Regions from separate parts of the Micromonospora parva genome, predicted to be linked through region 1. Evidence: riboswitches for the same ligand, from Rfam matches in the RefSeq annotation. Region 1 holds a riboswitch; the other holds the start of a gene.
What was found. Region 1 has a riboswitch for cyclic di-AMP ahead of AB0C03_RS27115 (coiled-coil domain-containing protein). Riboswitches for the same ligand answer to the same signal wherever they lie in the genome.
Positions count from the first base shown of each region.

Region 2: another riboswitch for cyclic di-AMP. It lies ahead of AB0C03_RS13160 (coiled-coil domain-containing protein); the one in region 1 lies ahead of AB0C03_RS27115 (coiled-coil domain-containing protein).

Region 1 covers NZ_JBEZFX010000012.1:146,679-150,416, forward strand. The annotation lists gene AB0C03_RS27110 (YibE/F family protein) at 42-1,412, shown strand; cyclic di-AMP (ydaO/yuaA leader) riboswitch at 1,579-1,709, shown strand; gene AB0C03_RS27115 (coiled-coil domain-containing protein) at 1,714-2,733, shown strand; gene AB0C03_RS27120 (carbonic anhydrase) at 2,790-3,509, opposite strand; gene AB0C03_RS27125 (helix-turn-helix transcriptional regulator) at 3,734-3,738, shown strand, end outside.
Region 2 covers NZ_JBEZFX010000004.1:409,573-413,310, reverse strand. The annotation lists gene AB0C03_RS13170 (SRPBCC family protein) at 1-21, shown strand, start outside; gene AB0C03_RS13165 (hypothetical protein) at 201-710, opposite strand; gene AB0C03_RS13160 (coiled-coil domain-containing protein) at 852-1,916, opposite strand; cyclic di-AMP (ydaO/yuaA leader) riboswitch at 1,922-2,053, opposite strand; gene AB0C03_RS13155 (cation diffusion facilitator family transporter) at 2,195-3,112, opposite strand; gene AB0C03_RS13150 (HelD family protein) at 3,219-3,738, opposite strand, start outside.

The DNA of each region.
Region 1 (3,738 bases):
CGCTGACCCGTACCCCGCACCGGATCGTTGGGAGTCTCGCCTTGGGTACCGACCACACCCGCCCGGCTCTGTCCGCCCCACCGAGGGTGCGACGGATCCTCGTCGTGACGGTGGTACCCCTCTTCGTCGCCACCGTGCTCGCCGCGGTGCTGCTCTGGCCGCGCGGCGGGTCACCGCAGACCGACGGCGGCGCTGACGTGCCGCGCTACCCCGGCACTGTCACCCGGGTGGTGAACGAGCCGTGCCCGCCGGCGGCGTCGGTCCCCGAGGGCACCCCGAGGGTCGGCAACGGACGGTGCGGCACCGTCGACGTCCGGGTGGACGACGGGCCGACCGCCGGCCAGCAGGTACGGACGCCGGTGCCGGACGGGCCCGGCGCACCCCGGGTCGAGGTCGGCGACGAGGTCATCCTGGTCGAGCTGACCGATCCCACCGATCCCAGCACCAGCAACTGGAACATCGCCGAACACCAACGCGGCACCCCGATGATCTGGCTGGCGGTGGTCTTCGCGGCCGCGATCGTCGCGTTCGGTCGGTGGCGGGGTCTGGCCGCGCTCGCCGGACTGGCCGCCAGCTTCGCCATCCTGCTCACCTTCGTGCTCCCGGGTATCGGTGCCGGCAGGTCACCCCTGCTGGTGGCGGTGGTCGGCGCGGCCCTGATCATGTTCGTGGTGCTCTATCTGACGCACGGGGTCACCGCACAGACCTCGGTCGCCGTGCTCGGCACCCTGGGCAGCCTGGTGCTGACCGGCGTACTCGCCACCATCGCCACGGCCGCCACCCACCTCACCGGCTTCGGCAGCGAAGACGCCACCACCCTGTCGATGTTCCAGGGCGACGTCGACCTGCACGGACTGCTGCTCGCCGGGATCATCATCGGATCGCTCGGGGTGCTCGACGACGTGACGGTCACCCAGGCGGCCACCGTCACCGAACTGGCCAACGCCAACCCCGGCCTCACCCGGTTGCAGCTGTACCGGGCGGCCACCCGCGTCGGCCGCGCGCACATCGCCTCCACTGTCAACACCATCGTGCTGGCGTACGCGGGCGCGTCGCTGCCCCTGCTGCTCCTGCTCACCGCCGACGCGCGACCGATCGGGCAGATCCTCACCAGTGAGTTCCTCGCCCAGGAGATCGTCCGCAGCGCGGTCGCCACCCTCGGTCTGATCGCCGCCGTGCCGCTGACCACCGGGCTGGCCGCGGTGGTGACCGCCGCCGGGCGTACCGACGCCGTGCCGCCGGCCGACGCTCCCGCCGCGCGCCCCCAGCCGGACCGCAGCGAGGCACTCGCCGCCCTCAGCTCACCGCGAACGGCCGGCTCCAACGAGCCGGACCGGCAGCGGGCCGCACCCCCACCCGAGGCCGCCGACCGGTGGCCGGAGTCGAACAGGAGCACGGATACGGCATGGTGACACTCCTCAGCGTGACCAGATCGGGCAACCACCCTGAGAACCACGTCACTGGTCACTCAACGCTATGGCGAAATGACGCTTTTGGTCGGCATCCAGGCGTAGCTCAGCCGGTCGACTCTCGGGTAACCTCGCTGCCGGTCACCGATGAAGGCGCGAAGCGGCGCCTGCGGTGCCACCGCCCAATCGCCAACCGGCGAGCCGGGGACCCAGGTACGTGGGGTGAATCCGCGTCAGCGGTAGGGGCCGCTTCCGCCCCGAACCCGTCAGCTAACCCGGTCGGCGGTCGACGGAAGGGAACATTGTGACGGCACCCCTACGCCGCTGGTTGACACCCGTGGTGGCCGTGATCGCCGCACTGACCGTGTTCGCCGGGCCACTCCCGGCGCACGCCGCCCCGACGAACCCCACACCGTCCGGGCACGAGGAGGACGGCGAGCCCAAGCTGCTCAACGACGTCATCGAGCAGGCCAACCGCGACTACTCCGCCGCCAAGTCCAAGCTGGACAAATCCAAGAAGCGGCAGAGCGAGTTGGCGGCCGAGGTCGACCGGGCCAACGCCGACCTGGCCGCACTGGCCCCGCAGGTCGGGCAGATCGCCGCCCAGGCCTACCGGACCGGCCGGATCGGCGCGATCGCGATGCTGCTGGAGAGCGACGCCCCCGACTCGTTCGTCCAGCGCGCCGCGGTGCTCGACGAGATGAACATGGTCAACGAGAAGAAGCTCTCCGAGGTCAACGAGGTGAAGGCCCGCGCCGAGCAGGCCAAGCTGGCCCTCGACACCGAGGTCCGCGAGCAGCAGAAGCAGACCGCCCTGATGGCGAAGCGGAAGAGCGAGGCCGACAAGGCGCTCTCCCTCGTCGGCGGCAAGGGCTTCACCGGCGGCCTGGTGGACGCCACCTCCCCGGTCGCGAAGATCGGCCCGGGTCGCACCGCCGACGGCGACTGGAAGCCCCAGTCGTGCAGCGAGAACGACCCCACCACGTCCGGCTGCGTCACCCCCCGCACGCTGCACGCGTACAAGGAGGTCAAGCGGGCCGGCTTCAACCGGTTCGTCGGCTGCTACCGCCCCGGCGGGCCGTGGGAGCACCCGAAGGGCCGCGCCTGCGACTGGTCGCTGCAGAAGAGCGGCTTCTCCCCGTGGCACAACAACGACACCCGGACGTACGGCAACAACGTCGCCGCGTTCCTCATCCGTAACGCCGACCGGCTCGGCATCTACTACGTGATCTGGAACCGGCAGATCTGGTTCCCGGCCACCGGCTGGAGTTCGTACAGCGGGCCGTCGAACCACACCGACCACGTCCACATGTCGCTGCTCTGACCCGTACGACCCCGGTTGAGGGCCGTTCCGCGTGACGCGGAGCGGCCCTCGTCATGTCACACGGTGGCAGGGGCAGCCGGGTCGGCCGGGGTGTCCAGCGTCGCGAAGCCAGCCGGCACGGCGGCAACCGGGCGCACCGCCCCGGCGGCCAGCCGGTAGGACATCCCCACCACCGCGCACCGCCCCCGGGCCACCTCGTCGGCCAGCACCGGGGACTGCCCGAGCAACGTCTCGACGGTCTGTGCGATGTGGATGTCGACGATGCCGTCGATGTCGTCCACGCCCTCGGCCTCGGCCCGGCGCAGGCTGGGCAGCACGGCGTCGACCACCGCGCCCAGGTGGCCGCTCGGCGCGGTGCCGGTCGCGGCGGACTCCCGGGCGGCCTGCACCGCACCGCACAGGTCGTGACCGAGCACCACCACCAGCGGAGTGCCGAGCACTGTCACCGCGTACTCGACGCTGCCGAGCACCTCCGGGCCGGCGGTGTGCCCGGCCGTGCGGACCACGAACAGGTCACCCAACCCGCGGTCGAAGATGATCTCGGCGGCCAGCCGGGAGTCGGAGCAGCCGACGATCACCGCGAACGGGTGCTGCCCGTCGGCGACGGCGGCCCGGTGCCCGGCGTCCTGGTTGGGATGGTGTGGCGCGCCGCCCACGAAGCGTCGATTGCCGGCGACCAGTTCGGCGTACGCCCGGCTCGGCTCACTGAGCACTGGCGCTCGATCGGTGGTCCGCTGCGTACCCGGCTGACCACCGGCGTTCCCGGCATGACTCATCCCGCACCTCGTCTCGACGCATCTCACCTGGTCAGACCGACTTTCCGCCGACCGGGCGGCGGGCGCTCAGTCGCGCTCCACCGTCACACGCACGCTAAGATGCGTCAAGGTATGCGTGATTTAGATTTCATACGTTGACCCCGGTCGCCCCCTGGGCAACCCTCCCAGGGCGGGGCGGACAAGACTCTCCGCGAGCAGGCGGACATCCGGAAGGGCGGTCAACGATGGC
Region 2 (3,738 bases), on a different contig from region 1:
CCCCCACCGCCCCCGGCCTGACCCTCCGCCCCGCCCCGGCCCGCCACCCCGCTTCATGATCGTGCTCAATCCAGGATGTAGTGGCCTCCTGTCGCATCGAGGCCACTACATCCTGGTTCGAGCGCGATCACGGGTGGGCGCCGGCCACGCGCGATCATGGGTGGACGCCGGCCACGAGCGTCATGGGTGGGCGGGGGTCGTTAGGACCGTGCGGTGGCGCGGCCGCGGCCGGCGACGGTGGCTGCGGCGGTGCGTCGGCGGCCCCACGGCTTGTAGGTGGAGAGCACCGTCGCGATGATCATCAGGCTGGTCGACACGGCCGGCGCGATGACCAGGTCGGCGCGATCCCGGGCGGGCAGGGCGGCGCCGACCGCTCCGGCGTGGCGCAGGTTCGGGGTGAGCAGGAACAGCACCAGCCCGACCATCACGGTGGTGAGCACGAGCTTGACCAGCACCCAGCGGTGCCGCAGCAGGCCCCACGGGGTGAGCAGCGAACTGGCCACTCCGATCAGCCAGACCAGGACGCTCAGCGGCGCGAACAGCACCGTGCCGATCAGGGCCGTGACCGGGTAGACCACCGCCGGGTCGGCGCCCCGCTGCACGGCGATGCCGAGGGTGAGCAGCACCAGGTCGGTGCCGAGCCAGCCGAGCGAGGTGACGAGGTGCAGGGTGAGCAGCGCCTTGCGGGTGGTGGGTCGGATCCGAGGCATACCGCGATGCTGCCCGCCGGCCCTGGCCGGGTCGTCCGCCGAGCGACGACATCAGGGGTACGCCCGGCGACGTAGCCGGCCCCGGACGCGGGTGATGCCTGTGAGTCATCACGATGACTCACAGGCATCTCCACGCGTGGGTCAGTAGACCGACAGGTGTACGTGGTTGGTGTGGTCGGTGGACGGGGTCCCGTGCGCCCCGCTGTACGACTTCCATCCGCTGCTGGGCAGCCAGATCTGCTTGTACCAGATCACGTAGAGCACGGCGAGCCGGTCCGCGTTGCGGATGAAGTACGCGGCCAGGTTGTTGCCGTAGGTCTTGTCGCCGCCGGTCGCGGCTCCGCCGAAGCCGCCCTTCTGTGCGGCGAAGTCGCAGGCCCGGCCCTTCGGGTGCTCACCGGAGCCGCTGGGGCGGTGGCACGAGACGTACCGGGTGAAGCCCGCCGCCTTGGCCTGGTTGAGCGCGTGCAGGGTACGGGGGGTGATGCAGCCGCTGGCCGGCGTGGGGTCGTTCACGCTGCACGACTCGGAAGGCCAGGAGCCGTCGGAGTTGCGCGGCGCGGCCGTCGCGTTGGCGGTGGAGGTGCCCCGGTTGGAGCCGGTGTCGGCGGTGCTCTGTGTCTTGGGTGTGGTGGCCACGGTCAGGGCCCGTTCGGCCTGTTCCTTGCGCTTGGCCATCACCGCGACCTGCTTGCGCTGTTCAATGATCTCGCCGTCCAGTGCGACCCGGGTGCGGGTGGCCTGGTCCTTGCTCTTCAGCAGGTCGCGCAGCACCCGGTCCTCGTTGGCGGCCACCGCGTCCAGGGCGGCTGCCCGGTCCATGAAGCCTTCCGGGGTGCTGCTGTTGAGCAGCGCCGACATCGCGCCGAGTCGTCCGGTCCGGTACGCCACCTCGGCGATCTCGCCGACCTTGCCGTTGCGCTGGTCGATCTCGACCTCGATGGTCTTCAGCTGGGTGGTGAGCTGCTTCTGCCGTTGTACCGAGGTGTCCAGGGCTCGTTTGGCGTCCAGGTAGCCCTTGCTGGCCGCCTCGAGTTGGGCGCGCAACGCCGGGGTGCCGCCCTCCTCGTCGGAGTCGGGTGCGGCGGCCCGCAGGCCGGTCGGGGGAGCGGCCGAGGCGGTGCCGGCCGGAAGCGCGACGCCGAGGGCGAACATCGCGACGATCAGGGCCGCCAGTCGGGCGGCGGGTGGTCGTGCTGGTGCCACTGCGCATGTCCTTCCGTCAGCCGCCGACCGGGTTAGCTGACGGGTTCGGGACGGAAGATCCCTACCGCTGACGCGGATGCACCCCAGGAACATGGTTCCCCGGTTCGCCCGGTTGGGCGATTAGGCGGCGACCGCCACCGGCGCCGGGAGGCGCCGCCTGGTGGAGGCCGGGACCGAGCCTACCGGTGCCGGTGGGGCCGCTGCAGCCAATGTGACGGACGGTGCGTGCGTCACCACGGAAAATTACCTTAAAAGTGAGCAATGCTCCGAAAAGATCGTCACCACTCGATGGAGCCACACGCGCCGGAGGCGGCGCCCGGCTCGATCTGCAACGTCGCGTGTTCGATGCGGAAGTCGTCGTGCAGGGCCGTACGCGCCGCGGTGAGCACCGCGCCGACCTCCGCCCCAGGCGCCATGGTCAGGTGTGCGGAGGCCACCTCCATGCCCGAGGTGAGCGTCCAGACGTGCAGGTCGTGCACCTCGACGACGCCGGGCACCGCGGCCAGCCGGTCGTGCACGGCGGTCACCTGGAGGTGCTCAGGGGCGGCCTGCACCAGGATGCGGATAGCGGCGCGGGCCAGCCGCCAGGTGCGCGGCAGGATGAACACGCCGATGGCGACCGCGACCAGGGGGTCCGCCCACCACCAGTCGGTGACGGTGATGAGCAGCGCCGCCCCGATGACGCCGACCGAGCCGAGCAGGTCACCGAGCACCTCCAGGTAGGCGCCCTGGAGGTTGATGCTCTCCCGGGCCCCGGCGCGCAGCAGGGCGAAGGCGGCGATGTTCGCGAGCAGACCGAGCACGGCCACCGCGAGCATCGGGCCGGCGATGACCTGGTGCGGGTCGCCGAACCGACGGATCGCCTCGATCACCACGTAGATCGCCACGCCGGAGAGCAGGACGGCGTTGGCCAGCGCGGCGAGCACCTCGAGCCGGTAGAGCCCGAAGGTGCGCTGCGGGTCGTTGGTGGCCCGCCGGGTCGCCGTGATCGCGGCGAGCGCCATCCCGATGCCGAGCACGTCGGTGAACATGTGCCCGGCGTCGGAGAGCAGGGCGAGTGAGCCGGTGTGCAGGGCGGTCACCGCCTCGACCACCATCAGGGTGGCGAGCAGCCCGAACGCCGCCCAGAGTCGACCCCGGTGCTGGTGTGCGGCATTGGCGACGGACCCATGGTGGTGGTCATGACCTGCGCCCACGAGATTCACCTTCCGCCGCCGGCCGGGACCCGGTCAAATGTATGCTCACATCGCTATGTGTGCAAGTGTACGGGTGATGCCTCGCGCTGGCGGCGGTCCGCGCAGGTCAGCCGGTCGGGTCGATGGTGGTGAGCCGCTGGGTGGCCCGGGAGAGCGCCACGTACAGGGTGCGTACCCCGGCGCCCGGATCCGCCCGGATCTCGCTCGGGGCGACCAGCACCACCGCGTCGTACTCCATGCCCTTGGCCTCCAGGCTGGTCACCACCTGCAACCTGGGCGCGCCGAGCGCGCCGAGCCAACCGGCGACCTCGTCACGGCGGGGGACCGGCGTGATCACCCCGACCGTGCCCTCCACCTCGGCCAGCAGGCCGGCGGCGGCCTCGACGGTCGCGGTCTCCAACCCGGCGGCCGGCACCACCAGCTCGACCGGTTCGACCCCGGTGGAGCGGACGGCGGTCGGCAGCGGCAGGTCGGGATAGAGCCGGCGGATCTCCGCCGCCGCCACCGCGAAGATCTCCGACGAGTTGCGGTAGTTCGTGGTCAGCGTGAACTCGTGTCGCTTACGCCGGCCCAGCGCCTGGTCCCGGGCTCGGGTCAGCTCCTCCGGGTCGCCGGTCCACGCGGTC